One region of the Bacteroides sp. CAG:633 genome, then DNA from elsewhere that is predicted to be linked to it. Evidence: riboswitches for the same ligand, from Rfam matches in the RefSeq annotation. Region 1 holds a riboswitch; each other region holds the start of a gene.
What was found. A riboswitch is a leader RNA that binds a small molecule or an ion and turns the genes downstream of it on or off. The one in region 1 is predicted to bind cobalamin.
Positions count from the first base shown of each region.

Region 1 (7,928 bases):
CTGAGAACTGGATGGCCTGCTGTTCGTCCGACGCTTCTTTTCCTGCTTCGGCAGCCAGGCGGTATAGCCATTCGATGGTGAACCGGCTGATTTCCAGCCGCCTTTCGAAACGCTTCAGCAACGCTTCCCTGTCGACCCGCAGGCTGATTTCCAGATTGTGTGCCGCGTCTTCTTTCTTGCGGGTATAACCTTTGATGGTGAGGAAATAAAGCAGGGTTCGGATATCTTTCTCTCTGGATGTGCCTATTCCTGCATTGATGGCATTGTCGTTCAGCTGTTTGCACGATATCCGCCAGGTGGCGTCGGGTATGTTGTCCAGAATGTATCTTTCCAGCTTTGCAAAGCGTTCGAGCAACTGCCCTGACCTTCGTTCCGAACTGCCGGCGTCGAGCAGGTAAGCCGAGATGTCTTTGCTGTCTGCCAGAATGCCTTCCTGTCGCATCCGTTCTACAGCCGACAACACTTCGCCTTTGCTCAGCCCCAATATGTCGGCCAGATAGTCGATGCGCGATTCCGCTTCCGAATCCTGTGCCTTGGCTATGTGTTTCTGCGAAATCAGCGATTTGATGATTCTTACTGCTTTCTCTATTTCGTCGCTGCCGAACAGTACCGAAGCCGATATGCGCTGTCGGGCTTCGTCCATGTTGTTGACTGTGATGCCGGTGGCGTAAACATGGGGCACATTGTTTCCTCTAACCAAGTATCCGCTCTGTTCCAAAGCAGCCAGGGCCGTCCGCACCCGGGTTTCGATGTCCGATACCGAGTCGTCCCATCCCGCCTTGCGGGCAATTTCCAACGCCGAGCAGCACACCCTCATGCGCTGACGGGTAAGGTCTTTCACCGCTTTCCATACCTGTTGTATTTCGCTGATGCTCAGTTTGGTCTGGTTCAGCAGAATGAAGTGTTTGTCCAAATCGTTGTCGCTATACAGCACGTAGCAGCGTGCATTGAGGTGAGGGTCGCGACCGGCACGTCCAGCCTCCTGCACGTAGTTCTCCAGCGAGTCCGAGATGTCGTAATGTACCACCAGACCTACGTCTTTCTTATCCACTCCCATGCCGAAAGCCGAAGTCGCTACAATGATGCGTACCTGGTCGTTCATGAAGGCGTCCTGATTGGCCACTTTCTCGTCGGCATCCATCTTGCCGTTGAAGGGCAGGGCCTGATAGCCGTCGCGGGTCAGCCTGACTGCCAGTTCGCGGGTGCGCTTGGTGCGCGATACGTAGACGATGGTCGGACACGGATTCTCGGCTACCAGACTTCTCAGTTTGGAGTATTTGTCCTCATTCGTGTCGGCATGTATCACGGAGTAACGCAGGTTCTTTCTCGATGCCGTCGAGGCAAACAGCTGCAAGTCCAAATCCAATGTTTGCTTGAAGTAGTCGCAGATGTCCTGCACTACCTTCTGCTTGGCTGTAGCCGTGAAGCAGGACACGGGGATGGCCGTCTTGCAGCCTTTCTTTTCCTGATAGTTGCGGATGAACTTGCCGATGTACAGATAGTCCACCCTGAAATCCTGTCCCCACGACGAAAAACAGTGGGCTTCGTCTATCACGAACCTGACGACGTGGCGTGCCAGCAGAATCTTTTCGATGGTCTTCGACCGAAGCATTTCGGGGGCGATATACAGCAGCGACACTTCACCTTCCAGCACCCGCTGGATGCACAGTGCCCTTGTGATGGGGTCCAGCAGGCCGTTGATGGTTACGGCGTCGGTAATGCCCCGTTCGTCGAGGTTGTCCACCTGGTCCTTCATCAGTGATTGAAGCGGCGAGATGACGACCGTCAGCCCATGCACGGTGCGGCCTTCCATCAGGGCAGGCAGCTGAAAGGTGAGCGACTTGCCTCCGCCGGTAGGGAAGATGGCCAGCAGCGATTTGCCTTTGACTGCCGCGTCGGCAGCCTGTTCCTGCAGCGGTTCGCCTTCGTAGGTGCGGAACTGGTCGTAGCCGAAGAAGCTTTTCAGGTTGCGGAATATGTCCAACTGGCTGTTGCAGTACGTACAGCCTTCGTTGCAGCGGGTATGCCGCAACAGGCGGATGACGTGTTCCACCAGCGGATACTGGTAGAGCACCCACGGCGGAGTGATGGAACGATGGTCGGTGGTGTCGATCAGTGCCAGGGCGTATGCCAGTTCGCACGGATACTTTTCTATCAGGGTGTTCAGGTCGGCATGTCCGCAGATTTTTCCTTCGTACAGGCTTCGTATGGCTTCGGCCGTCTCCTTTTCCGTCGGTCGGGCTCCTACCATACGCAGAAAACCCTCAAACTCCTTTTGGCCTTTCAGCAGTGATGCATAGATCTGGCGTTTGCTTTCCGGCAGTAGGTTCCATTGCGCTATCTCGTCCTGTAGCAGGTTCTGGGCTTTCAGGCAGTCGTTCACCGGGTTATTCATCTGGTCGTTTACCAGTTTGTCGTCCTTCACCAGTTTGTGATAAGGACGTTCGGGAAACAGCAAGGGCGACATGTAGAGGGTATCTACCAGCGGACGGCGGTCGGTGGTGTCGGCAAACAGGTATCGGGCATCGTGGTGGATGATGTTGTGTCCGCAGATGTAGTCAGTATCACGCAGGAAGTCGAACAACTCCTTCTTCGAGGCTTTGTGAAAGGTAGCACCGTCGTGCCGCAATGCTCCGATGTCGTGTATTTTCCGGTCTTTTACTCCGACTTCCACATCGACAATGGTGTAACGTGGGGCTTCATCGGATGGCGGCACATTCTCCTTGCCGGCGACTTTGTTGGTGTCTCCGGCGTTTTTCCATCCCATGAGCCTGCTCCATATTGACATCGTTTTTTCTTGTAAAGAGTTAAGGAACCAATTAGCATTTCACAAAGCTACGTAAAAAATGCGTAGATAGCGAAACTTTCGCTGGTTTATTTTCCCCGTAAGCGGTATGCGGGGTGTGAAACCGGTGTGTTTTGCCGTGCTTGCACGGCTCGCGAACGACACTTGCACGGCTCGCGAGCAACACTTGTGTGGCTCACGAGCAACACTTGCGTGGCTCACGAGCCATGCTTGTGTTCCAGTCTGACATTGCTTATTGGGCACTCTGGCATTGCTTGTCCGATTGTCCGACATTATTTGTCGTGTGTCATCGCATTACTTCCTGTTTCTTTGGGGGCGGATGGTTGTTTCTGTTTGTAAAGAGGCACTTGACGGTCGTAAAGTGAAACTTTCGGACGTCAACTATGGACTTTATCCGCCTTTTCTCCCTGTTGAGAACTGTTTTTCCCGATTTATCCTTCACGCCCTCACCGTTCTCTTTCATCGTTGAATGACAGTAAGATATGGTGAAAGGTGATGGTTCACCGCTCCTTTCACCGCGATTTTATGGGGCGGATTGCTTTTCTCGTATGTTTCACTGTAAGTTGTTTGTTGTTAGGTGGTTGTGGTGAAACTTCACGGGGTAAGTCCGGATTTTATAGGTGAAACCAGTGAATCTTTTCTAATTCTCCCCGTTATCGATGTAGCCTTCGCTGAAACGCAACTACTATTTGTAGAAAAAATGAATTTTCAATATGACTTTTCGGTTCAGTTTCTTGCTTTTTTAACCGTTTTTCTTTTTCTTTGCGAAAGAGAGTAGCGAATAAAAACATGACTAAACTCGTAGGAGGTAATGTAAATGAAACGGAATCTGTTTTTTCTTTTAGCTTTTGTATTGGGTTTTGTCGTAGTAGCCTGTCAGTCTCAAGGGTCCTTGCTTGTACATTCACAGGCAGATATCATCAATATGGATAGCGCTTCCACTGAACTATGGAGGTATTCCGAACTGTTCAAAGATGTTCGTCTGATACCTTTGGAAACCAAAGACGTTTTGCTGTCGAGCATCAGCAAGATGGTGCCTGTGAACGATACGTTATATTTAATGGATCGTCGGACGGAAGGAGTATATGCTTTCAAGAAAGACGGCTCTTTTATCCGAAAATTCGGGAACAATGGTCCGGCTCCCGGTGAATATGCCGGTTGCAGAGACTTTACTGTTGACGAGGAAAAGAAGAAACTGTATCTGTACGACTCATCACGCAACAAGATATTGAGATATGATTTGTTGACAGGTACTTTTGAGGATGAAATATCCTTAGACGCCCCACCGTTTTATGCCGATATAGCGTATCAGTCTGATTTTCTTTATGCTTACCAGTCGAGCCATTGGCCTGCACAGGGCGATACTCCTTATTATCTGCTGCACCAGATAGATCTGTTGCAAGCTGGCAAAATGACTGCCAGCCTGCTGGATTATGATTCATATAATCAAGGTTGGCAAAATGAATTTCTGAATTTTGGCACCCCTTTTACTCGTGTCGGGGATGAACTTTGGTTCTGTACGGCGCTGATGGATACCGTTATGGCCATTCGTGAGGGGGAAGTATATCCTGTTTTGGCTATTCATGGGGAAAAAGTGATCAAACGCGACGACCTGCTCAAGGACAGCAATTTGCATTCGTCTGGCGACCCCGTTGCGCTCTCCAAGAAAATGATGCAGCAGTATATGCACCTGACACAGAAGAAGGTCTATTGGGGCTTTTGCAATTTCTATGTTCATCAGGGCTATCTTTGGTTTAATTGTTATGGAGGATCGCTTCTTAAAGTACGCCATCATCTGAAAAGTGGTCAGACTTCTATTTTCCAGACACAGAAAGACGATATCTTTTTTGCAGGAAACAAGCAAAACGGCGTTATGCTTCCCGGGTACTTGTGCGCGGATGCCGATGGTGTGTTTTACTTTTATAATACGGAGCAGTTGGCAGAGTTGAAAAGACTTTTCGAGTCCGGTCAGTTGTCTGATAAAGTTGTTAATAAAGAATTGATAAGGAGTTTGGAGAGCGATTCCAATCCGGTGCTGTTGTATTATGAGTTTAAAGACTAAAGCCTGACAGTAGTCAGGCTTTCTTTTTTCCCTAGTTAGGAAAATATTTTTTTCTAACTAGAGAGGAATTTTTTCCTAACTGGGAAAAAATAAGGGGTAGGGAGGACTGTGTGTTAAGTTCTGAAAATCTTTTCGAAAAAGAGCAAGACGCAAGGTCGATATCTGTATAAACTGGACAGATTCCTTGTAACTTTGCACCGCTTTAAAGAAAGAATAAATGATGGTTAAAGAAAATTCTAAAGTTTTTTTGCTGATATTGCTGGGCATGCTGACGGCATTTGGCCCCTTTGTGACGGATATGTATCTGCCCAGTTTGCCTTCGATGGGCGAGTATTTTTCCACAACTTCTTCGATGGTTCAGTTAGGACTGACAACCAGTATGATAGGTCTGGCAGTGGGACAGATATTCTTCGGTCCGCTGAGCGACCGGTACGGTCGGCGGTTACCCTTGCTGGTGGCCATGTGGCTGTTTATTGCATCGACGCTGTTGTGCCTGTTTTCGCAGAGCATAGAGCAGTTTGTGGCGTTCCGTCTGTTACAGGGCATAGCCGGTGCGGGTGGTATCGTCATATCGCGTTCGGTGGCAACGGACAAATATTCCGGACGCGAACTTGCCAAAATGTTGGCTGTAATTGGGGCCATTAACGGAGTGGCGCCGGTGGCGGCTCCGATTGTGGGTGGCCTGCTGACCGATGTGATAGGATGGCAGGGCATCTTCTGGATTCTGTTCGGGCTGGGACTGGTGTTATTGGCCTGCTGCTTACGTTTTAAGGAATCGTTGCCGCGTGAAAACCGTTCGGCTGAAAAATGGAGTGATACGTTCCGCAGTTTTGGAGTCGTGTTGCGCGACAGGCGTTACGTGTGCTATGTACTTCAGATGGCTTTCGCACAGGGAGTGCTGTTTGCCAACATCGCCTCGTCGCCTTTCATCGTGCAGCAGCATTATGGCTTTTCGGCATTTGCGTTCAGCTTGTGTTTCGGAGTCAATGCGCTTGCGATAGGTGTTGCGGCTGCCTTGTCGGTCAAGTTTCGCCGTTCGGAGACCAGTACACTGGTTGGCTGTTGCGGAATGGTAGTGGCAGCCGTGTTACAGTGCGGGGCGTTAATGTCGGCGTGCAGCTTTTGGGTATACGAGGCTCTGATGCTGGTTCTGCTGTTCAGCATGGGGATGACGTTTACTTCGAGCACAGCTTTGGCCATGGAGAGTCAGCGCGAGAATTCGGGCACGGCATCGGCTCTTTTAGGTGCGGTATGTTTTGCGGCGGGAGGCATTGTTTCGCCATTGGTGGGCATCGGTAATATCCTTTCGTCCACGGGAGTGGTATTTGTGGTTTGTGCCTGCTGTTCGCTGCTGTGTATGCTGGTGGCTTTGGGGCGCCGGGGCACACGGCTGTATTTTGCTTTCAGCACGATACGAAAGCAATAAAACGTAACCTGCGCCACGGTGGCCAACAGCGTTTCAGCAAACCACTTCCGACAGAACGCTGTTTGTTGGTATTCAATACTTTTTTTGTGTTTTTGATTGCGGATATTCAAATAAATTCCTACATTTGCCGCTGTTTTGTTCCGTAATCTCCGTTCGGAGATGTGGATGAAAAGGGAATCGGGTGTGAATCCCGGACAGTCCCGCTGCTGTGTGTTTCAAGAGGAATGTATCATACTCGGATGCCACTGTTTTTCTGATAATAAAGAGAATGGGAAGGCGATACATTAGGAAACGAGTCAGAAGACCTGCAAAACAAAGTCGAAAAATTGTCTGTTCGAGGAAAGCAGTCAGTGCACACAAGAATAATGAAATAAAAGATTCTGCCGTTTGTTTATGAAGATGCGATTGGGCTGTATCGTATTGTGCTGCATGATGACCTGCCGGATGGTGGCACAGGAAGTGCAGGAAGATACGATTGCCGGCAAGGTGCATCAGATAGAGAAAGTGACGGTGACTGCCCGTAGGATGCCCAACAAGGTGACATCGGCTGTGCCTGTGCAGACCATGTCGAAGCAGGACATCAGCCAGCTTGGCATACAGAATGTGGCGGATGCCGTACGCCGTTTTGCCGGTGCCGACGTAAAGGATTACGGTGGTATAGGCGGACTGAAGACAGTCTCTATCCGCAACATGGGTGCAGCCCATACGGCTGTCAGCTACGACGGTGTGGCAGTCAGCAACTGCCAGGCAGGGCAGATAGACATCGGACGTTTTTCGCTGGACAATGTGTCGATGCTTTCTCTTTCCATCGGTCAGAGCGAAGACCTGTTGCAGTCGGCCCGTCTGTATGCGTCGGCCGGCGTACTGAACATCGAAACGGAAAAACCTCACTTCGAAGGAAATCGTACTTCTGCTTTTCTGGCACGTGTCAGGGGCGGCTCGTTCGGATATGTAGCGCCCTCTGTCAGATGGTGGCAGAAACTGGGGGAGCGTACACGCCTCTCGGTAGATGCCGGTTATATGCGTGCCGACGGCAATTATCCGTTTACGCTGGTGAACGGGAAGTACGTGACGAAAGAGAAACGAAACAACTCGGAAGTGGAGTCGTGGCAGGGCGAAGCGACGCTGTATCATACGTTCAAAGACGGAGGGGAGTTGGATGTGAAAGGATATTATTACTATTCAGCCCGCGAACTACCGGGAGGGGTAACCCTTTATAACCCGATTTCGGATGAAAAATTATGGGATGAGAACTTCTTTACACAAGCGCGTTATAAAAAGAAGTTTTCTACTAAGTGGACATTACAGGCGCAGGCCAAATACAATCACAGTTGGAATCGCTATCAGGACAAAGGTGTGGAATATACCGATGGGGTTTATCGGGAAGTACATCGTCAGGATGAATATTACCTGTCGGCGACGTTGCTTTATCAGCCATTGGAGGACTTGACTTTTTCGTTGGCACAGGATGGAGTGGCAAATACCTTACGCAACAGTCTGCCAGCTTGTCCTTTTCCTACCCGATACACTTCAATCAGTGCTTTGAATGGCCGTTATCGGACAGATTGGATGACTGCTACTGCTTCTTTGGTCTATACAGCCACTTCGGAACATGTGGAACAGGGCGATAAGCC
Region 1 is NZ_FR883153.1:12,552-20,479, reverse strand. Features, by position in the region: gene QVP67_RS14660 (RecQ family ATP-dependent DNA helicase) at 1-2,788, opposite strand, end outside; gene QVP67_RS14655 (6-bladed beta-propeller) at 3,624-4,868, shown strand; gene QVP67_RS14650 (multidrug effflux MFS transporter) at 5,089-6,294, shown strand; cobalamin riboswitch at 6,413-6,621, shown strand; partial or broken gene QVP67_RS14645 (TonB-dependent receptor plug domain-containing protein) at 6,688-7,928, shown strand, end outside.

Region 2 (7,928 bases), on a different contig from region 1:
ACCCGCGAAGAGATAGCACAGGAACTGTGGGGTGAATACACAACGGAGAGCAGCGAACAAAGCCTGAACAACTACATTGCCCGAATCAGGAAATATCTGGCCGACGACCGCCGGATAGAACTGGTCACCATCCCCCGGATAGGCTACAAGTTGATAACGGATGGAGAGCAGCAGGAATAGGCCAGCAGCACTACAAAAATTCCCCAGTTAGGAAATAATTTTTTCCCAACTGGGGAATAATTTTTTCCTAACTGGGGAAAAATCATAGCCCAAGTAGTCTCGCCGGGAATCGAACCCGGATCTAAAGTTTAGGAAACTTCTATTCTATCCGTTGAACTACAAGACCTTTTGCATAGATTCTGCATATAGCGGAAAAATGTAGGCGCAAAGATAATGCTTTCCGCCGATTTTTCGAAAAAAGTTTTGTTAATCCGATTAACTTTGCGAAATTTGCGTTCCTGCAAATTCAAAAAAGGGACTTTTTTTAGTACTAACAGATTAAGTAAATCGTAAGTTATGGCAAACGACATGATGGTCAAAGAACTGGAGCAAGTGGTAGTCCGCTTCTCCGGAGACTCCGGCGACGGTATGCAGCTCGCCGGCAACATCTTTTCTACAGTTTCGGCTACGGTGGGAAACGACATCAGCACTTTCCCCGACTATCCGGCAGACATCCGAGCCCCGCAAGGTTCGCTGACCGGCGTATCCGGATTCCAGGTGCATATCGGAGCGGACAAAGTCTATACCCCTGGAGATAAATGCGACGTACTGGTAGCCATGAACGCCGCCGCACTGAAAACCCAATACAAGTTTGCTAAACCGACTGCCTGTATCATTATTGATACCGATGCTTTCCAGAAGTCCGACCTGGAAAAAGCTGCCTTCAAGACCGATAACCCGATCGAAGAAATGGGCATCAAGCAAGATGTCATCGCCGCCCCCATCTCGAAGATGGTAAAAGACTGCCTGGCCGACACCGGCATGGACAACAAGTCGATACTGAAATGCCGCAACATGTTCGCCGTGGGCCTCGTATGCTGGCTCTTCAACCGCGACTTGAAGATTGCCGAGGACTTCATCCGCGAGAAATTCGCCAAAAAGCCCGAAGTGGCCGAAGCCAACATCAAAGTCATTCATGCAGGATACGACTACGGACACAACACCCATGCTTCCGTAGCCCATACATATAAGATTGAAAGTAAAGCCGCCGTTCCGGGCAGATACATGGACATCACCGGAAACAAGGCTACAGCTTACGGATTCATTGCCGCTGCCGAAAAGGCCGGTCTGAAGCTGTTCCTCGGCTCCTACCCCATTACTCCCGCAACCGACGTGCTACACGAACTGTCCAAGCACAAATCACTGGGCGTGATGACCGTACAGTGCGAGGACGAGATTTCGGGATGCGCCACTGCCATCGGAGCTTCGTTTGCCGGTGCACTGGCCGTTACCTCTACCTCGGGTCCCGGTGTCTGCCTGAAGTCGGAAGCCATGAACCTGGCTGTCATCACCGAGCTGCCGCTCGTAGTGCTCGACGTACAGCGTGGTGGTCCGTCTACAGGTCTGCCCACCAAGTCGGAACAGACCGACCTGCTGCAGGCTCTCTTCGGACGCAACGGCGAAAGTCCCATGCCGGTTATTGCCGCTACATCGCCGACCAACTGCTTCGACGCTGCCTACATGGCCAGCAAGATAGCCCTCGAACACATGACGCCCGTCGTGTTGCTGACCGACGGATATGTAGCCAACGGCTCCGGCGCCTGGAAGCTGCCCAAGCTGGCCGAATATCCCGCCATCAATCCGCCCTACGCACCCGCCGAGATGAAAGACAACTATACTCCCTACCGCCGCAACCCCGAAACGGGCGTACGCTACTGGGCTATCCCCGGACAGGAAGGTTACATGCACATTCTGGGCGGACTGGAGAAGGACAGCAACACGGGAGCCATCTCGACCGATCCCGAAAACCACAACCTGATGTGCCATCTGCGTGCTGAAAAGGTTGCCAAAATACCCGTACCCGACGTGGAAGTACAAGGCTGCGCTGAAGATGCCGACCTGCTGATCGTGGGCTTCGGAGGTACTTACGGCCACCTTTACTCGGCCATGGAAGAACTGATAAAGAACGGAAAGAAAGTGGCACTGGCCCACTTCAGCTATCTGAACCCGCTGCCCAAGAATACGGAAGCCGTGCTGAAACGCTACAAGAAAGTTGTAGTGGCCGAACAGAACTTGGGACAGTTTGCCGCCTACCTGCGCATGAAGATAGACAACTTCACTCCGTACCAGTACAACGAAGTAAAAGGACAGCCGTTCGTTGTAGCCGAGCTGGTAGAAGCCTTCACTAACATCTTAAACCAATAATCACAGAGGAGAAAATATCATGGACCAATATACAGCAAAAGACTTTAAGAAAGGACAACCCCGCTGGTGTCCGGGTTGCGGTGACCACTTCTTCCTGGCTTCACTGCACAAAGCAATGGCAGAAATAGGCGTAGCTCCGTGGGAAACTGCGGTTATCTCCGGAATCGGTTGCTCCAGCCGCTTACCTTATTATATGAATACATACGCCATGCAGACCATTCACGGACGTGCGGCCGCCATCTCTACAGGAGCCAAGGTTGCCAATCCTCGTCTGACGGTATGGCAGATCTCGGGCGACGGTGACGGACTGGCCATCGGTGGAAACCACTTTATCCACGCCGTACGCCGCAACATCGACCTGAACATGATTCTGCTGAACAACCGCATCTATGGTCTGACCAAAGGACAGTACTCGCCTACCTCGCCCCGTGGCTTCGTCAGCAAGTCGTCGCCCTACGGCACTGTAGAAGATCCTTTCCATCCGGCCGAACTGTGCTTCGGCGCACGCGGACGCTTCTTTGCCCGCGCCGTGGCCACCGATGCTGCCGGTACGGTAGAGATTCTGAAAGCAGCTTACAACCATAAAGGTGCTGCCGTTTGCGAGATTCTGCAGAACTGCGTCATCTTCAACAACGGTACGCACGACGCTGTAGCCAAGAAGGAAGACCGCGCCAAGAACGCCATCTACCTGGAGCATGGCAAACCTATGCTGTTCGGTGAAAACAACGAATACGGACTGATGCAGGAAGGCTTCGGTCTGAAGGTAGTGAAGCTGGGCGAAAACGGCATCACGGAGAAAGACATCCTGGTGCACGACGCACACTGCATGGACAACACCCTGCAGCTGAAGCTGGCGCTGATGGAAGGTCCCGACTTTCCTATCGCACTCGGCGTGATCCGCGACGTGGAAGCTCCTACCTACGAAGAAGCCGTACACCAGCAGATCGAAGAGGTTTCGGCCAAGAAGAAGTATCACAACTTCGAAGAATTGCTGCTGACTAACGATACATGGGAAGTGAAGTAAGCCTATTGGCTTCTTCGCCCTCGTTACAACTATAACAGACGTGTCGGGATTCGGCACAGATGAGACTAGTTTCTCCGGATAAGGGGTTGCACAATCACCCCGATCTCTCTTATTTATCCGTTGCAAATGGTAAATCTGTGATGAATCCCGACACTTTTTTCTTTTTCCTTCATCTTCGCCTCTCCACTCACCTTTCACTATCTTTAGATAAGAAAGGATGCGGCTCGCCAATACAAAAATAAGCGAGCTTCTTTTTTGTATTGCTCTCACCTTTCACTATCTTTGCCCCCGAATTGGTTCCGTCTTGTCCAACCGGACGAGCGGATTAAAAGGGAATCGGGTGAAAGTCCCGAACAGTCCCGCTGCTGTGAAGCTCCAGTTTCAACTTATCGGAAAAGACTTTTATGCCACTGATGTTACATACATTGGGAAGGTTCCGGTAAGGGAGTCAGTCAGAAGACCTGCCATCATTCATGTTTGGTCGACCTCCAGGGTTAGGGAGGCCAATACGAACAAGTAAAAACAACAATTCAGAAAACTAAAAGACATGGTCAGATGTACTTTTCGACCTGTCATGCTTGTCTGTGCCTTAATAGGAAGCACTATATCCCTATACGCACAAAGCAAGTTAGACAGTTTGCAGCGTTTGGACGAGGTCGTCATCACGGCACGTTCCATTCAAAAGGAAGTCATACCCGTACAGCAACTTCAGGGCGAACAGCTACAACGGCTCGCCTCGCACAGTGTGGCCGATGCATTGCGCTACTTTTCGGGTATACAGATCAAGGACTACGGCGGTGTAGGCGGCCTGAAGACCGTAAACATACGCAGCATGGGCACCAATCATGTCGGCGTATTCTACGACGGCATCGAACTGGGCAATGCACAGAACGGAACAGTGGACCTGGGACGCTTCTCGCTGGACAACATGGAGAGTGTCACCTTGTACAACGGGCAGAAAAGCGCCATCTTCCAACCAGCCAAGGACTTCGGATCGGCAGGTTCCATCTATTTGCAATCGCGGACACCGAAGTTCGATGACAACGAGACCCATCGGGTGAAAGCCACTTTCAAGACCGGCTCTTTCGGTACCGTCAATCCGGCCTTGCTTTGGGAGCAGAAAGTGAGTGAAAAAGTCAATATGTCGCTTAGCGGCGAATACATGTACACCACCGGTCGCTATAAATTCACCTACCGCGTGGAAGAAGGCTACGACACCACAGCTGTCCGGCGCAATGGCGACGTCAATGCTCTACGACTGGAGAACGGTTGGTTTGGCAAGCTACCGCAAGGGCAGTGGAAGGCCAAGGCCTACTTCTACCGCTCCGAACGGGGCTATCCAGGTGCCGTGGTGCGCAACAAGTTCTCGCACGAAGATCGTCAGTGGGATACCAACGTATTTGTACAAGGCTCGCTCCGCAAGGACTTCTCCGAACGCTACAGCCTGATGCTGAACGCCAAGTATGCCTACGACTACCTGCACTACCTGGCCGATCCGCGACAGGACGAGGCCCTGATGTACATCAACAACCACTACCGTCAACAGGAAGCCTACGTATCGCTGGCGCAGCGTTATACACTGCTGCCGTCGTGGGACGTCAGTCTGTCGGCCGACTATCAGTTCAACCTGTTGAATGCCGACCTGAAAGACTTTGTCTACCCGCGCCGCCATACAGTGCTGGCTGCTGCCGCTACTTCCTTGCACCTGGGACGGGTGAAGATGCAGGCCAGTATTCTGGCTACCTTCGTCCACGACAACGTGGCCTCGGACACAACCGCTGCTGCCAATAAGATGGAATGGACGCCCACAGCCATTGCCTCGTGGCAGCCTTTCAGGCAGCACGACCTGCACCTGCGTGCTTTCTACAAGCGCATCTTCCGCATGCCGACGCTGAACGACCTGTATTACACCTTTATAGGCAACATCAACCTGAAGCCGGAATATACCAACCAATATAATATAGGTATCACGTATGGAAAAGACTTCCGTCATACCTGGCTACGGCACATCGAAGCCCAGGCCGATGTTTACTACAACGAAGTAGAAAACAAGATTGTAGCGACTCCTACATCTAACTTCTTCCGCTGGACTATGGTCAACTTGGGAAAAGTGGAAATCAGAGGAATAGACGTCGCCCTACAGACCAACTGGCAACCGGCACAGGACCTGACACTGACCACGCGCATGAACTATACATATCAGAAAGCACAGGACTTTACCGATCCGTCGAAACTGTACTACGGCGGACAGATACCCTACATACCCTGGCACAGCGGTTCGGCAGCCGTCAACCTGAACTGGAAGCAGTGGGAAGCCAGCTACAGCTTCATCTACACCGGCGAACGCTATTCTTCGCAAGCCAACCTGCCGGTCAATTACCAATTACCGTGGTACACCAGCGACTTCTCCGTCTCGCGCAACCTGCCGCTGCGCACGGGCGACATGAAGCTGACACTGGAAGTCAACAACCTGCTGAACCAGCAATACGAAGTAGTGTCGTGCTATCCCATGCCAGGCATCAACTTCAAAGCCATCGTGCAATATACATTTTAAAGGAAAAGAAAACTAAATAATCATCTATGTATGGCAAATAATAAACAGATAAACATCCAGCTGATACTGGGTAGCCTCTGGCTGATACTGAGTCTGTCAGCCTGCCGCGGCGACATCCCCATGATGCACACGGAAGAAGAATGGATTACTCCTCCTTATACAGGAAGCCCCATCAAAGGCTTTTTTCTGCTGAACGAAGGCAACATGGGCAACAACAAAGCCAGCATCGACTTCTTCGACTACACTACCGGGAAGTACAACCGCAACATCTATCCCCAACGAAACCCCTCCATTGTCAAGGAACTGGGCGACGTGGGCAACGACATAGCCGTCTACGGCAGTAAGTTGTATGCCGTTATCAACTGTTCGCACTACGTGGAAGTGATGGACGTACATACGGCCGAACACATTGCCAGCATCGACGTGCTGAACTGTCGCAACATCGTGTTCAACGACGGAAAAGCCTATGTCAGTTCTTATGCCGGCCCCGTTCAGATCGATCCTGACGCCCGTCCCGGAAAGGTAGTCGAAATAGATACTGCCAGCCTGAGTATTACACGCGAAGTCATCGTCGGTTATCAACCCGAAGAAATGGTCATCACCGACGGAAAACTGTATGTGGCCAATTCGGGCGGCTACCGTTATCCCAACTACGACCGTACGGTATCCGTGGTCGACCTTCAGTCGTTTCAGGTCATCAAGTCCATCGACGTAGCCATCAATCTGCACCGTATGGAGCTGGACCGCTTCGGACGGATATACGTCAGCTCGCGCGGCGACTACTACGGAACGGGGTCGGACGTGTTTGTCATCGACAGCCATACCGACCAGGTCATCGGCAACTTGGGCATAGCAGCCAGCGAAATGCACCTGTGCGGCGACTCCATCTACATGACCAGCGTAGAGTGGAGCTACGTGACGGAAAGCAACAGTATCGGATACGCCATCTACGACGTGCTGTGGCAGAAGATCGTTTCGCACAACTTCATCACCGACGGCACGGACAAGGAAATAGAAATCCCCTACGGTGTAGCCGTAAATCCGGAAACAAAGGAAATTTTTGTGGCCGATGCCACCAATTACGTTACTCCGGGCTATCTGTACTGCTTTAGCCCCGACGGAAAAAAGAAATGGAAAGTGATGACCGGTGACATACCCGCCCACTTCGCCTTTACGACCGAGCCATTTGAATAAACAATAAACTCATATATTCACCTAAAAACAATTGTATTATGAAAAAAGAAGTATTGAGCAAATCCCTGTGGGGGATCGCTTTATCGACTGTCCTTTTATCAGGCAGCCTTATATCGTGCAGCGACGACAACTCGGAACCCTATGTGCTCCAGCAGGCAGACATTACCGTCAACGTTCCGGAATCTGGATTCAAAGCAGTTGTCGACCAATTGTTCAAGATTGAAGTGAACAGCGTGTCCGACGAAGGTGTTACCTACACCTGGACTTTGGACGGCGAGACACTGTCCAACAGCAAACAGCTGGAATACATTTTCCCCAGTGCAGGCGCATACGAACTGATACTGACTGCAACCCAAGGAACAAGCAGTTTCAGCTATACTTTCCAGGTAACCGTAGGTTTCGATGACTCTATCACAACTCCCGAAGGAGCCAAAGCTTATATTACAAAGGTAATCGACTTTATGCCTGCCGTAGGACAGTACACCAACGTTCTGCCCTCATACGAAGAAGGCGACACGCAGGAAAACATGAACCAGAAAGTGCTCGACGCCATCGGAAACGGCAACCGTAGCATGATTTCGCTTGGTGGATACGGTGGTTATGTAACGGTAGGTTTCGACCACACTATCGAAAACAAAGCCGGCCTGCGCGACTTCCGCGTACTTGGCAACGCTTTCTATTCGGCCGCCAATCCCAATCCGGATGCTCCCGTAGGCGGTAGCTGCGAACCGGGCATCATCATGGTGGCCTACGACAAGAACAAGAACGGCGTGCCCGATGATGACGAGTGGT
Region 2 is NZ_FR883048.1:7,162-15,089, reverse strand. Features, by position in the region: gene QVP67_RS06420 (response regulator transcription factor) at 1-180, shown strand, start outside; tRNA gene QVP67_RS06415 (tRNA-Arg) at 275-346, opposite strand; gene QVP67_RS06410 (2-oxoacid:acceptor oxidoreductase subunit alpha) at 517-2,364, shown strand; gene QVP67_RS06405 (2-oxoacid:ferredoxin oxidoreductase subunit beta) at 2,384-3,388, shown strand; cobalamin riboswitch at 3,666-3,871, shown strand; gene QVP67_RS06400 (TonB-dependent receptor) at 3,963-5,942, shown strand; gene QVP67_RS06395 (YncE family protein) at 5,973-7,136, shown strand; gene QVP67_RS06390 (PKD domain-containing protein) at 7,175-7,928, shown strand, end outside.
Region 2: another riboswitch for cobalamin. It lies ahead of QVP67_RS06400 (TonB-dependent receptor); the one in region 1 lies ahead of QVP67_RS14645 (TonB-dependent receptor plug domain-containing protein).

Region 3 (7,928 bases), on a different contig from region 1:
AAAATCTCCTTTCAGATCAGGCAATACACGGCTTACTTTGTTCATGCCTTTCGAAAACTCAATCAGGCGTGTGGTTTCCCAGAAACCTCCGCCGCCACAATACAGGTGGTCTCCTACACGAATAATACCTCGGGTACTGGCTACTCCTTCTACCGTATTGCCTTGGTTGCCGAAATGGAAGGAGCCTTCGATGATGTTCAAATCTCCCGTAGTACTGTCGAAGCGGAATACGCCTTGTTCATCAGAAAAGAAAATATTTTGTTCGTCGAGAACTGCAATATTCTCAAGAGGGGTAGTGATCGGCATCATTTCTTCTGGATCAAGGCTTCCTTCAGGACGATGAAACTTGAGCTCATCCATTTTATATGCTTTTTCCCGTTTTAAAGTGACAGCATCGGCTATAACCAGTACTCCATCTCCTTCTTCACCATTAGGACTGTAGATGCCGTTACTTATCAGGTAGATTTTTCCATTATACATATAAAGATCTTGAGCTTCATTTCCAAAGGCGGTTCCATTCACTTTTTTATAGCTGTTTTCTTCAATAGTACCTTCTGGGCTGATATAGGTGATAGTACTGTTTTGTGAGACACGTGCTCCCTGGTTCAGGATTATCACTCCATCCGGATGGGCATATCCGTCCAGATAGGTTGTCTCGTCGTTGGAGTTGTCGGAATCGCCGGGAGTTTCATCAATCGTATCGGAAGAACATCCGGTCACCAAACTCAGTGTACAGAAGCTGGCTATACAAGCCATCATGATTGTTTTATTTATTTTCATCTTTCAAGTCTCTTTATCAATTAATTTTCGGGATAGAAATAACATCCGGCAGGGAAGTTTGTATAATTTTCGTATTTGGCAGCAGGGGCATCCTTACTTGCGTTAAAATCGAATGCCCATATCTGGTTGGTTTGGAGCTGGGCATATGATTTGATGGTGTTGATGTATACCTGTCCAGTTTTAGGATGAACAGCTATGTTATTGTAAAGCATTCCTGCATTATTGTCTAAGGTATTCAAGTCACAAAGAATTTCTTCAGAATCAAGTCCGCTTGTTTCATCCAGTTCTGGATCATCATTGAAATTCATCTGGTAGATTGTTGTTCCATCAGCGTAGTAAAAAGTGTTTCCTTTAACAGCGAAACCCATACCAGATGAGCCAACCGAAGGCTGAACACTTATTTGACGTTGTATAGTTTCGCGGGTTGTCGGATTAAATTTGCTGATGGCGCTCTTACCGGCACCGAACGACATGACCCATATATCGCCGTCGTCGGCAGGCTTAATACCCAGTACCGTGTTGATTTGGCACGAGAGGGTATATGGGAAAAGTATTTTTTTCACAGAGTCGTCCTCTGGCGTAATTTCAATGATACCGCTGATTAATCCTGGTTTGTATGTATAAACCTTTCCATCTCTGGTGAAAAACTGAGATTTTGGGGCTTGTTCGGTTCCTTCTACAAATTTCAATTCTTTTGAAGACATATCCAGATGTTTAATTCCTTCATTGTCTCGAATGTATACGTGTTGCTCATCAATGACGGCAATGTGGCTTGGCCAATCTATTCCAGGAAGTTCGGCATTGCTGAATGCTATTTCTTTTTTTAATGTTTTGGCGTTTACTACTATCAGCATTCCGTCGTTGTCGAAGTGGCTGCCTACGGCATTCATGTCTCCGTTTTGTGAAATTATATAGATCTTTCCGTCGCAAAAGGCCATGTCTTGTGCAACGTTGCCAAGTTCGGTACCATTGACAGCTTTATAAGCATCATCGATGACATAGCCTTCAGGAGTGATGTACGTCAGCGAACCGTTTTCGGTTGTCATGTTACCTTCATTCAATACAAAAGTTCCGTTAGGGTCATCAAATGAGTTTAAACAGTATAAGTCAACCTTTGATGAAATTTTTTGTTCGCCTTCTCCTTGTACGTTTACTGTCAATGTAATTTTCGATACTGCATTTTCAGAAGCTTGTATACTGATGGAGTGGTTAGGTTCGTCTACTTGTGCGTTCCAGCCTTCGGGTAGTGTGGCAATGTTTATTGCATTCGCATTTTGGGCAGAATATTCTAATTGATAGCTTTGTCCAGGTATGACAAAGAAAGGGGTGGTCTCATCAAGTTGGGTTATCCATTCGAATTCTGGCGCAAGTGCTACAGGGGAATCCTTATCGTCACTACAGTTTGTAAAAAACAATACGTTAACAAATAAAATGACGGCCCATAGTGTCTTCAGCCTCATGTTAAATAAAACTTTCATTACTTTTTTGATTTAGATTAATAATTGATTATTAATAAAATAGCTTTTTAAAATCAACAGTTGGAGAAAGTTTAAGTGTTTCTTGAAGACTTGTCTGACATATAGATATAGCCATATAATCACAACAAATCACATATCATGTTGATGATATGATTTGAAAATGTGACCGGTAATCTTACAATAATGCAAATTATACAGGGCACAATAATTCATATCCCGAATTGAAGGATATGCAAACACTAAAAAATTATCCAGCATTCTGCTAATGCACCAAATCGAACTGTCCTCGCGTCCGATTTATCTTAAATGATGGCAGGTCTTCTGACTGACTCTCGCCTTTGACCCCTTTCCGGTTTTACCCAGTGGCATAAGTATTTGTCAAAGCGTTACAAAAAGAGTTTCACAGCAGCGGGACTGTTCGGGACTTTCACCCGATTCCCTTTTAATCCATGAAGCCGAACGGCTACACAGAACCAATCGGCCGCAAAGATAAAGAGAATATATGAAGCTAATCTATTGTTTTATTTTTATTTATCGGTAAAAATTTACCGAAGTATTGATTTAAAAAACTTTTGGAAAGAGAAACATTTTGGGAGGAGAGCCATGCTGCAGGTATAGATAGAATGTATCCAATAGACTATAAATGACGAGTGGACAGGTACTTACGCATTTCATTAATAGGAATCCCGCGACGTTGGGCGTAGTCTGCCAGTTGCTCTTGGTCGATTGTCCCTACTGAAAAATAGCATGCTTCAGGGTGGGATAGCATGAGACCGCAGACCGAAGCATGGGGATGCATGGCTCCATTTTCAGTGAGGGTAATTCCGATTTGTTCCATTTGCAGCAGTTTGTCCAGCAGAAAGCTGACTGATTGATCGGGCAATGAAGGATAACCTACTGCTGGCCGGATGCCTTGGAATTTCTCTGCCAATAACTCATCCATGCTCAATGATTCGTCTGGGGCATATCCCCATGCATATTTGCGTACATATTCGTGCATCTTTTCGGTTGCAGCTTCGGCCAGTCGGTCAGCTAAAGTTTGTGCTAACAGGTGTTGGTAAGGGTCCTGGCTAAAGTGGGTTTCTGCATCTTGGCCAGCTGTGGAAGCAAAGAGTCCAATTGTATCGGCAATGCCTGATGATAAAGGGCGGATAAAGTCGCTTAGACAGAGATAAGGACTCCCGTCGGCATGTGGTGTTTGTTGCCGAAGAAGGGGGAAGAGAATGTCTTCAATTATGATGTTATCTCCGTCTGAATTGGCACGGCATAGTCTGAAAAGGCTACGCGCTGTATATCCTTCTTCGTCAAAACGCTCAAGCATTCGGCAAGCTTCTTTATGGAGTTGCATAGCCTCGGCTGCTTTACTACGTTCGCTCTCGGGGAAGGATGCCAGCCACATGGCACGGCAAGAATCGCATCCGTGGATATTGGCTATTCCGGCAAAACGGGGCTGGAATCCCCAAGCATGGAAAAAGTAGATCCAATTGATGTAGGGGACTATGTCGCGGATACGGTAAGTCAGTATCATGTTTTGGCATTAAAAAGATTATCGTTCAAAACGTAATTCTTCTCCACGGTAACTGTCGTCGACCTGTTCTTCAGTGTAGACAGTATATCCATTGACAAATGTTCTTTCCACTTTCCAGTCAAAACTGCGTCCTTCGAGCGGACTCCAGCCACATTTGCTTTGAATGAGGTGTTTTTCCAATGTCCAGGGAGATTCAGGTCTTACTAATACCAGGTCGGCTCGGTATCCTTCACGAATAAAACCTCGCTCATGAATGCCGTATAACTGAGCTGGAGCATGACACATTTTCTGTACGACCTTTTCGATCGTGAAAACTCCCTCATTGACCAGTTGCAGCATGCTGACAAGCGAGAATTGTATCATAGGCATACCCGACATAGCTTTTAAGGCACCTCCTTTTTTCTCCGTGATGAGGTGAGGGGCATGATCGGTAGCAATTACGTCGATTACATCGTCATTGATAGCGGCACGCAAGGCATCGCGGTCAGCTTTGGACTTGACGGCCGGGTTACATTTGATAAGAGTGTTCAGTGTGCGGTAGTCGGACTGGCTGAAAAGCAAGTGGGCGACACAGGCTTCACCTGTAATTTTCTTGCTGCTGACAGAACCGGATTCGAGCAATTTAAGTTCGCGTGCGGTAGACAGATGGAGTACATGCAGTCGTGCTCCGGTTTCTTTTGCCAGCTGTACAGCCAAGTGCGATGAAGCATAACAGGCTGCCGAGGAACGGATGTTGGGATGTTTATTGACGGGTATATCATCTGCATCCGCGTATTGGGCTTTGTATTTTTCCGTGTTTAGGCGTATGATTGCCGGATCTTCGCAATGGACGGCGATGAGCATGTTTGTACTTCTGAATATATTTCGCAGACTTTCCTGACGGTCTACCAGCATATTCCCTGTACTAGAGCCCATAAAAAGCTTGATACCACATATACGATTGCGATCCAGTTTTTCAAATTCTGTATAATTATTGTTGGTTGCTCCAAAGTAACAAGAATGATTGACAATACATTTCTCGTTCAGCAAGTCCAGCTTGGCGTTCAGTGCATCCAGCGTAACAGTCTGCGGACTGGTATTGGGCATGTCCATGATGCTGGTTACACCGCCGGCAGCTGCAGCACGGCTTTCGCTTAATATGTCGGCTTTGTGTGTCAGTCCCGGATCGCGGAAATGTACGTGGTCATCGATAACTCCGGGAAGCAAATAACATCCGGTAGCATCAATGGTTTCATCGCAAGGAGCAGAAAGAGGTTTTCCGTGTGTCAGCACTTCGGTGATGTAGCCCTGATCGCTGATAACTATAGAACCTTGTACGGTTTCTCCTTCGTTGACGATAAGGGCATTATGTATAAGAGTACGTTTCATTTTGATGGTCGTTGAGCGTTTCTCTGATGTTTATTAATCATTTTCCTTTCGGATATTTTTTGAACCAACTGTCCCACTTTAGACGGATTACTCCGAAGACAGCTTCGCCAAAGATACTGCTGTTCATTTTAGAAGTCCCCAATTCGCGGTTGATGAAGATAACCGGAACTTCTTTGATCTGGAATCCACATTTGTAGGCTGTGAATTTCATTTCTATCTGAAAAGCGTATCCTTTAAAGCGTATACTGTCAAGCTGAATGGTCTCTAATACCTTACGGCGATAGCATACAAATCCAGCTGTGGTGTCGTGGATAGGCAGACCGGTGATAATACGGACATATTTGGACGCAAAGTAAGACATCAGCACGCGCCCCATAGGCCAGTTTACAACATTGACTCCGCTGACGTAGCGTGAGCCGATGGAAACATCTGCACCATTCTTGGCACAGGCTTCGTACAGGCGTGGCAGATCTTTGGGATTGTGGCTGAAGTCGGCATCCATCTCGAAAATATATTCGTAGTTGTGTTCGAGTGCCCACTTGAATCCGGCAATGTAAGCGGTACCTAATCCCAGCTTTCCCCGACGTTCTACCATGAAAAGGCGTTCGGGAAACTCTTGCTGGAGTGTACGTACAATCGAAGCAGTGCCATCGGGCGAACCATCTTCAATCACGAGGATGTGAAACCCATGTTCGAGGCTGAAGACGGCACGGATGATGTTTTCAATGTTTTCCCGTTCGTTGTAGGTCGGAATGATAACTATACTGTCTGATGTCTGCATATCACCTTTGAGTTTGTTTCGGTTATTATATGGTTGCTGAATTTATCCGTTATTCAGCTTTAGCATTGTTTACTTTTTGTTACAGATACAAAGACAGAAATCACAAAGTCTTTTTCCCTTGTACGAATCTTCGTGTCTGTCGTACCTTTAATGAGAACAAAAATACTGTTTTTTCCGTCATTGACGAATAAAACGCGTGGATTATTTCGTATTTTTGTGCTCGAATTAGTGTGATGACAATGACTATTACTGAACTTCAGCAACTTTATGCCGCTCATCCTAATGTGGAGGGCATGATTCGATTATTAAAAGATTCTTCGGTCAGACATTTGTACTGTAACGGTTTATGCGCTTCGTCTGCTTCGCTGTTTGCTTCGACAATTGTACAGCAGGCCGAGTGCCCGTTCGTTTTTGTCCTGGGCGATTTGGAAGAAGCGGGCTATTTTTATCATGATTTGGTGCAAATATTGGGCTCGGATGATGTGCTGTTTTTCCCTTCATCGTTTCGGCGCGCTATTAAATATGGTCAGAAGGATGCTGCCAATGAGATATTGCGTACCGAAGTGTTGAGCCGTTTGGAGAAAGACGGAAAGTATGTATGTGTAGTGACCTATCCTGATGCTTTAGCTGAAAAAGTGGTTTCACGCAAGGAATTGGATGACAAAACGCTGAAACTGCATGTCGGAGAAAAAGTCGATATGGACTTTGTTCGAGAGGTATTGCGGAATTATGGTTTTGAATATGTCGATTACGTTTACGAACCTGGGCAATATGCAGTGCGCGGAAGTATTATAGATGTGTTTTCCTTCTCATCCGAGTATCCCTTCCGTATCGACTTTTTCGGTGACGAAGTGGAAAGTATCCGTACGTTTGAAGTAGAGACACAGCTGTCGAAAGAAAAAAAAGAAAGCATAGTCATTGTTCCCGACTTAAGTCATAATCTGGAAGATGGAGGAAATGGTGGGATGGTATCTCTGCTCGATTTTCTGCAAGCTGATACAGTGTTGGCCATGCGCGATTTCCTCTGGTTGCGCGAACGTATACAGAATGTACACGACGAGTCGTTGACACCGCAGGCAATTGCAGCCCGCGAAGCGGAAGAAAACGGAGCCATCAGACTGGATGGAAAATTAATAGACGGAGGTGAGTTTACGGTACGGGCTCTTGATTTCAGACGGATGGAGTTTGGCAATAAACCGACAGGGACTCCCAATGCTGTTTTGAACTTCAGCACTTCGGCTCAGCCTATCTTCCACAAGAATTTTGATCTTGTAGCACAAAGCTTTAAAGAATATATCGCTAATGGCTATACTATTTATATATGTAGTGACAGTACAAGGCAGACTGATCGTATTCGGGCTATCTTTGAAGATCGTGGCGATAACATTTCCTTTACGGCAGTAGAGCGTACTTTGCATGAAGGTTTTGCCGATAATGATTTGCATTTGTGCGTTTTTACCGATCATCAGCTCTTTGACCGTTTTCATAAGTATAATCTGAAAAGCGATAAGGCACGCGGTGGAAAAGTGGCACTTAGCCTGAAAGAACTGAATCAGTTTACTCCGGGTGACTATGTAGTGCATACTGATCATGGAGTAGGACGTTTTGCTGGGTTGGTGCGTATACCTAATGGCGACACTACGCAAGAGGTAATGAAACTGGTTTATCAGAATGACGATGTTGTGTTTGTTTCTATTCATTCTTTGCATAAAGTATCCAAATACAAGGGAAAGGAAGGAGAGGCACCTCGTCTGAACAAACTAGGAACTGGTGCTTGGGAGAAGTTGAAAGACCGCACCAAGACTAAAATCAAAGACATTGCCCGTGACCTGATCAAACTTTATTCACAACGTCGCGAGGAGAAAGGATTCCAGTTCAGCCCCGACAGTTTTCTGCAACGCGAACTCGAAGCTTCTTTCCTTTATGAGGATACTCCCGACCAAAGCAAAGCTACTGCTGAGGTGAAAGCCGATATGGAGAGTGCCCGTCCGAT
Region 3 is NZ_FR883144.1:31,049-38,976, reverse strand. Features, by position in the region: gene QVP67_RS13805 (DUF5074 domain-containing protein) at 1-780, opposite strand, end outside; gene QVP67_RS13800 (DUF5074 domain-containing protein) at 801-2,258, opposite strand; cobalamin riboswitch at 2,553-2,752, opposite strand; gene QVP67_RS13795 (vitamin B12 dependent-methionine synthase activation domain-containing protein) at 2,896-3,786, opposite strand; gene QVP67_RS13790 (dihydroorotase) at 3,805-5,154, opposite strand; gene QVP67_RS13785 (polyprenol monophosphomannose synthase) at 5,192-5,935, opposite strand; gene mfd (transcription-repair coupling factor) at 6,175-7,928, shown strand, end outside.
Region 3: another riboswitch for cobalamin. It lies ahead of QVP67_RS13800 (DUF5074 domain-containing protein); the one in region 1 lies ahead of QVP67_RS14645 (TonB-dependent receptor plug domain-containing protein).

Region 4 (7,928 bases), on a different contig from region 1:
CGTATTGGGACGGAAAGCGGCGGAGATTTCTTCTTCGCTGGCGTCAGGATTGACAAAAGTAACGTCAATACCCTGCTTCTTCATGGTGACACCAAACAGGTTGAACGTACCGCCATAGATGGCCGACGAGCAGACAAAGTGATCGCCCGCTTCGCAGATGTTGAAGATGGCATAATAGTTGGCAGCCTGTCCGCTGGACGTCAGCATGGCGGCTACACCTCCTTCGAGGGCAGCAATCTTGGCGGCAACAGCATCGTTGGTGGGGTTTTGCAGACGGGTATAAAAATATCCGCTTTCTTCGAGGTCGAACAAACGCGCCATCTGCTCGCTGGTTTCGTATTTGAAGGTTGTACTCTGGTAGATAGGGAGCACCCGCGGCTCTCCTTTTTTAGGAGACCATCCGGCTTGTACGCAGAGGGTCTCGGGCTTGAATTGTTTTGCCATAATGCTATCTATTTTTTTTAGTTTCTTATCAATTAACATGTAACTGCTCGCAAAAGTAAGGAAAATAATGTAATTTTGTCCGCAATGAAGGTTAAATGATAATTTATTGGTGCACAACCGTTCCAAAATATTGATTGTAGATTTATGATTCGTATTCTGTTCGTATCCTTTCTTTTGGTTGTATTTTCTTTTGCGGTTTCGGCGCAGGAGCAGTGCGACACTCCGAAAGCTGGTGAAGGTATTTCGACATTTCTTGAGCGCAACGGCCGACCGGGAAGAAGTTATTATAAGGAATTTCTTGAACTTAATAAAAAGGCCTTGCGTGGTAAGGAAGAGCTGCGTCTGGGCGTGAAATATCAGTTGCCGCCTTTGCATGCAAAAGGTAGCAGAGGAGGAGAAGATAGCAGGCACCGAAAATCGGGTAGCAGGAAAAGTGTGATTCACGAGCCGCTTTTCGGGAAGAGACTGGCGGATGTAAAGGTGACAGGCAACCGTCTGCAAGGAGCCTGCTTCTATGTAGTGAGTGGACACGGAGGTCCTGATCCGGGTGCGATAGGTCGGATTGGGAAAACCGAGCTGCACGAGGACGAGTATGCATACGATGTAGCGCTGCGACTGGCACGTAACCTGATGCAGGAAGGAGCCGAGGTGCGTATCATCATACAAGACGCCAAGGACGGTATCCGCAACGACCGTTATCTCTCGAACAGCAAACGTGAGACCTGTATGGGCGATCCGATTCCTTTGAACCAGGTAGCAAGGCTGCAACAACGTTGTGCAAAAATCAATGAATATTATCGCAAGGATCGTAAAAAGTATAAATATTGCCGGGCAATTTTTCTGCATGTAGACAGCCGTAGCAAGAGTGCACAGACTGATGTGTTCTTTTATTATGCTCCGCAGAGCACGCTGGGCAAGCGGCTGGCTACGGGGATGAAGAATACTTTCGAATCGAAATACGACCGGCATCAGCCCAACCGTGGTTTCGAAGGTACTGTCAGCTCGCGTCGTCTGTATGTGCTGCTCAATGCTTCGCCGACAGCTGTGTTTGTCGAACTGGGTAATATTCAGAATGCTTTCGACCAGCGTCGTTTTGTTCTTAGTTCCAACCGTCAGGCTTTGGCCAAGTGGATGATGGAGGGCTTTATCGCAGATTACAAACGCTCGAAATAGCAATCCCGATTCATCGCGAACCGGGACTGCCAATAGGGGTATTTACATTCTGAAGAGTTTATTCTTTGACAGGCTCACCATTTTCGTCCAAAATGACTGTCAACTCTTGTTCGTCTGTCGTGACGAGAACTAACTTGTAGATTTTCTTGCCTTCTGTTTCTTTCACATAGGCTTCTTTCACACTTGCGCCTTCGTTTGTTGCTGCCAGTTTCTCGACGAGGGATTGCGGCAGTGCTGAAGGATCCATTTTTACAAACTCATCTTGCGGAGCGGTAGCTTCCGTTGCGTTTTCTGTTACAGGTGGGGTTACTTCTTGTGCAAACGTTGCAAAAGTGCTTACTCCGAGAATCATCGCTACTGTTACTAATACCTTTTTCATAATCGTTTAAGTTTAGGTGAATATTCAGGTTTTATTTTCTCACTCATAAACTGTAGTGCAAAGGGAGTGCCAACAGAAACAGCGATTTGTGGCATACTGTATTTTGTCTGTTAATGTCTGTTTATGCTCTGTTGGACGATGCGACTGTATGTTTGTTGGATAAAAATCCTTTTTGGTTGTTTCTTACAAGATAGGGGAATTGTTTGAAAACAGGCTTTTAGGCTCTTATCTGGGCAGAAATGTTTTCTTTTTATTTCCATACCGCGTGTTCCAGTGCCAGATATGCAGTTCGGGCATCGCTTTCAGAAATGTTAGCCTGTACTTACGTTTGTTAGCAATATTGCTGCAAAAATCGGGCAGACGGTTGGCTGACTGGAAGTGGGGATATTGTAGAATCTGTGCTACAATGTTGGGGAATAATTACCCATTTGGCGGTATCTTTCGCCTTGTTTCCCATCTTTCGGCTGAAAAAACTTCCGGTTTCTTTCTCTGCCTTTTTGTTTTTTCTGCTATATTTGCCGCGAATTGGTTTCATGCGGATATTCATCTTCGTGAATTAAAAGGGAATCGGGTGAAAGTCCCGAACAGTCCCGCTGCTGTGAAGCTCCATTCAACGTTCCGACAATTACTCTTGCCACTGGTCAACTGAACTGGGAAGGTGTCGGAGCGGGAGTCAGTCAGAAGACCTGCCATTTTCATCAAAGGCCGTTTTTACTCGTGGGATAGAAAAGCGGTGCGAAAATATTCAGTAATTAAACTTTTTGTGGGAAAGGCATACCTGAGGAAGAGGTGTGTCCGCAAAATGCCGGCTGTAGCCTTCGGGAAGCCATATTGTGTGCGAACAGTGGTTTATTGGCCGGACAAAACAGGAAAAACAATGAAAACAGTGATGGAAACCAGTGACTTTACAATTGTGAAGCGGGACGGATCGGCCGACCGCTTCTCGCTCGACAAGATAATGAATGCCATTATCAAGGCATTCCGTTCGGTGAACGAGCCTGTCAGCCTGAGTAATGTTTCGAAAATCATCAGCCGGCTCGACCTGTACGACGGCATCAAGGTGGAAGAAATCCAGAACTTAGTGGAGGAAGCCCTGATGCGCGAGGGACATTATCGGGTGGCAAAGTCGTTCATGCTCTACCGGCAGCGTCATGCGGAGGACCGCGAGGTGATGGACGAACTGAAGTTCTTGTCCGACTATTGCGAGGCAACCAATGCCGCTACCGGTTCGAAGTACGATGCCAACGCCAATGTGGAGCATAAAAACATCGCCACGCTGATTGGTGAACTGCCCAAGTCGAACTTCATCCGCCTGAATCGCCGGTTGCTGACCGACCGCATGAAGAAAATGTATGGCAAGGAACTGGCGGACCAGTACCTTGACCTGCTGACTCACCACTTTATATATAAGAATGACGAGACGAGTCTGGCCAATTATTGTGCTTCCATCACGATGTACCCCTGGCTGACGGGCGGTACGAAGTCGATAGGCGGCAATTCGACGGCACCCACCAACCTGAAGTCGTTCTGCGGAGGCTTTGTCAACATGGTGTTCATGGTTTCGAGCATGTTGAGCGGAGCTTGTGCCACGCCCGAGTTTCTGATGTATCTCAACTATTTCATCGGGCTGGAGTACGGCCGCGAGTATTACAAGGAGCCGGAAAAGGTGGTGGACCTTTCGCTGAAGCAGCGTACGGTCGATAAAATCATTACCGATTGCTTCGAACAGATTGTCTATTCCATCAATCAGCCTACCGGAGCACGCAACTATCAGGCTGTCTTCTGGAACATTTCGTATTACGACCGTTACTATTTCGAAAGCCTGTTCGGCGACTTCTTTTTCCCCGACGGCAGCAAGCCCGACTGGGAGGGACTGAACTGGCTGCAAAAGCGGTTTATGAAGTGGTTCAACCGGGAACGTACCAAGACGGTGCTGACTTTTCCGGTCGAGACGGTGGCTCTGCTGAGCAAGGACGGCGATGTGCTGGACCAGGAGTGGGGCGATTTTACAGCCGAAATGTATGCCGAGGGGCATTCCTTCTTTACTTATATGAGTAGCAGTGCCGACTCACTGTCCAGCTGCTGCCGCTTGCGCAACGAGATACAGGACAACGGTTTCAGCTATACCTTGGGAGCGGGTGGCGTATCGACCGGTTCGAAGAGTGTGCTGACGGTGAATATCAACCGCTGTGTGCAGTATGCCGTCAATCACCAGCTCGACTACAAGACGTTTCTGACCGATGTCATCGACCTGTGCCACCGGGCGCAGCTGGCTTATAACGAGAATCTGAAAGCGTTGCACGAACATGGCATGTTGCCCCTGTTCGATGCTGGCTACATCAATATGGGGCGGCAATACCTGACGATTGGCGTCAACGGTCTGGTTGAGGCTGCCGAGTTTATGGGAATCAAGATCAGCGACAATCCCGATTACCTGCGTTTTGTGCAGACCATTCTCGGACTGGTCGAAAAGAAGAACAAGGAGTATCAGACGAAGAATGTCCTGTTCAACTGCGAGATGATTCCGGCCGAAAATGTGGGTGTGAAGCACGCCAAGTGGGACCTGGAAGACGGCTATTTCGTACCCCGCAGCTGCTATAACAGCTATTTCTACGTGGTCGAGGACGATTCGCTGAACATCATCGACAAGTTCAGGTTACACGGCGCTCCCTACATCGAACACCTGACGGGCGGTTCGGCTCTGCATATGAACCTCGAAGAGCACCTTTCGCAGGCACAATACCGGAAGTTGCTGAAAGTGGCGGCGGAAGAAGGATGCAATTACTTTACCTTCAACATCCCCAATACAATCTGCAACGAGTGTGGCTACATCGACAAGCGCTACCTGCGCGAGTGTCCCCATTGCCACTCCAGAAACGTAGACTACATGACGCGCATCATCGGCTATCTGAAGCGTGTCAGCAATTTCTCCGAGGCCCGTCAGCACGAAGCCGCCCAGCGCTACTATGCGGTGGCCGGCAACGAGTTAGATTGAAAGTTTTTAGTTTGTTGTTAATAAATAAGTTATGCTTAAGTATGTCAATGCCGGCATCGTGTTTCAGGAAATTCCCGATGAAGTGACGCTGTCCATCAATCTGTCCAACTGTCCTTGCCGTTGTCCGGGTTGTCACAGTTCGTACTTGTGGGGCGATGTCGGCAAACCTCTGACTCCTGTGGCATTAGATGAGTTTCTTGCGAAATATGCTTCGGACATAACCTGTGTCTGTTTCATGGGAGGCGATTCCGATCCGGCTGCTGTCAACGGATTGGCGGGCTATCTGCGCCAACGCTATCCGCAGCTGAAGGTGGCCTGGTACAGCGGACGCACCATCCTTTCACCGGCTATTTGCAGAAGCCGTTTCGACTATATCAAGATAGGCCCCTACATCCGGCATTTGGGAGGGTTGCGCCAACCTACCACCAATCAGCGCCTGTACAGGATAGGTACGGCCGACGAATTGATAGACATTACTTCCCGTTTCTGGAATCGCAACCGGCGCATCGGGTAATTCTTCTCCATTTTTTTCCCAGTTAGGCAATAATTTTTTCCTAACTGGGCAATATTTTTTTCCTAACTGGGAAAAAATCCGGCGGCAGTAGTTGTGTGGTATACTCGCGAGCGATGCTTGCACGGCTCGTGAGAAACACTTGTGTGGCTCGTGAGCGACACTTGCACGGCTCGCGAGCCATGCAAGCAATACTCGTGGGAGTTGCTGGCAAAACCCGTGGCAATTGCAAGTAAAACCCGAGGCATTTGCAGACAAAACTCGTGGACTTTTCAGGCAAAACCCGGCGGCATTTTGTTCAAATCCCGCCGACTGATTACCGACGTTGCGCGGCAAAAGTTGGTAGTTGCAGGCGCCATGTAGGACTTTAGTGGTGAAAGATGAATACGCGGATGCCTTTGAAGTGCGGATATACACATATAAAAACAGAATGCCGAAAATAGCCTTCACGCTTTCACCGGGTAATTTCTGACTGAAAATCAGTAGAATATGGTGAAAGATAAAGTTTCACCCCATTTTGGAGAATCATTAAAAATCCGCGTTCATCCGCCACCATTCGCGTCGTCCGCGTATCCATCTTTCACCACAATCCGCTTACTTTCAGCAGCTTATGGTGAAACTTCACCATGCGAACTCCTGACAACTACATGGCTTTTCTGCCGGTTTTTCCGTTACCTTTCACCGTAACTGATTTATTTTGAGAGGGTTGTGGTGAAAGGTGGCGATGGGATTTGTCCTTGATGGAAGGGATAACCTAAAAAAAATAATGTAAGCGTCATATTTCTTACACTGATTATTTCGCTAAAATGTTTTTTTTTGCAAAAAATGTACACTTATGATATTATCTAAAAGGCAGAAAATAATAACAGCCATTGTGACAGGAACTATAGTAGGGAGTGGATTATTCTTCCTTTATATGTTAAGAGCGCATACTTATCTTACAGATGAGCCGTCGGCTTGTGTGAATTGTCATATTATGTCCCCTTATTACGCTACATGGATGCATAGTTCCCATTCAAGGAGCGCCACTTGTAATGATTGTCATGTTCCTCATGAAAACTTTGTAAAGAAATGGGCTTTTAAGGGAATGGACGGGATAAAGCACGTTGCTGCTTTTCTGGCAAGTTCTGAACCGCAGGTCATACAGGCACATCCTGCAAGTTCACAAGTTATAATGAATAACTGTATCCGATGCCACCAGCAACTTAATACCGAATTTGTGGAAACAGGACGTATAGACTATATGATGTCGGAAGTTGGAAAAGGAAAAGCATGTTGGGATTGTCATAGGGAGGTACCTCATGGAGGGAAAAACAGTCTTTCTTCCACTCCCAATGCGATAGTGCCACTACCGGAATCACCCGTGCCGGAATGGCTTAAGGAAATGAAGAAATAATAAAATAAAACTATAATATATGAACAATAATTTTAAATCTTGGCATGGATGGTTGTTGTTTGGTGTTTCAATGACCGTTGTTTTTTGTTTGGGACTTGCTGTATCTGCTTTGTCTGAACGCAGAGCTGAAGTGGTAAGCATTTTTAATAACAGAAAGAATCCTATGAAGGGTATTGTACCTCAGAATGAAAAGTTCCAGAGTGATTTCCCGAGAGAATATCAGACCTGGACAGAAACAGCCAATACTGATTTTCAGAGTGAGTTTAATGGAAACGTAATGGTTGACGTTCTCGAACAGCGTCCTGAAATGGTCATATTATGGGCTGGTTATGCTTTCTCAAAGGACTATTCTACACCGCGTGGACATATGCACGCAATAGAGGATATACGGGCAACATTGCGTACAGGCGCTCCGGAAAGCAAGAATGACGGTCCTCAGCCTTCTACATGCTGGACATGCAAGAGTCCTGACGTCCCACGTATGATGCAGGAAATAGGTGTTGATTCATTCTATAACAACAAGTGGGCTGCTTTTGGCTCGGAGATTGTAAATCCTATAGGATGTTCAGACTGTCACGATTCAGAGACTATGGATCTTCATATAAGCCGTCCAGCCTTGATTGAAGCATTTGCACGTCAGGGAAAAGATATAACAAAGGCAACACCGCAGGAAATGCGTTCTTTGGTCTGTGCACAGTGTCATGTGGAATATTACTTCAAAGGAGATGGGAAATATCTGACATTTCCTTGGGACAAGGGTATGACAGTGGAAACGATAGAACAATATTATGATGAGAACAATTTCTCTGACTATACACATGCCTTGAGCCGTGCTCCTATTATCAAGGCACAACATCCTGATTATGAAATATCCCAGATGGGAATTCATGGACAGCGAGGAGTATCATGTGCAGACTGCCACATGCCGTATAAGAGTGAAGGCGGTATGAAGTTCAGTGACCATCATATCCAGAGTCCTCTTGCCATGATAGACCGTACATGTCAGGTTTGCCACCGTGAAAGTGAGGAA
Region 4 is NZ_FR883138.1:20,882-28,809, forward strand. Features, by position in the region: gene QVP67_RS13235 (O-acetylhomoserine aminocarboxypropyltransferase/cysteine synthase family protein) at 1-444, opposite strand, end outside; gene QVP67_RS13240 (N-acetylmuramoyl-L-alanine amidase family protein) at 589-1,617, shown strand; gene QVP67_RS13245 (hypothetical protein) at 1,676-1,996, opposite strand; cobalamin riboswitch at 2,506-2,704, shown strand; gene nrdD (anaerobic ribonucleoside-triphosphate reductase) at 2,886-4,991, shown strand; gene nrdG (anaerobic ribonucleoside-triphosphate reductase activating protein) at 5,023-5,505, shown strand; gene nrfH (cytochrome c nitrite reductase small subunit) at 6,338-6,898, shown strand; gene nrfA (ammonia-forming cytochrome c nitrite reductase) at 6,918-7,928, shown strand, end outside.
Region 4: another riboswitch for cobalamin. It lies ahead of nrdD (anaerobic ribonucleoside-triphosphate reductase); the one in region 1 lies ahead of QVP67_RS14645 (TonB-dependent receptor plug domain-containing protein).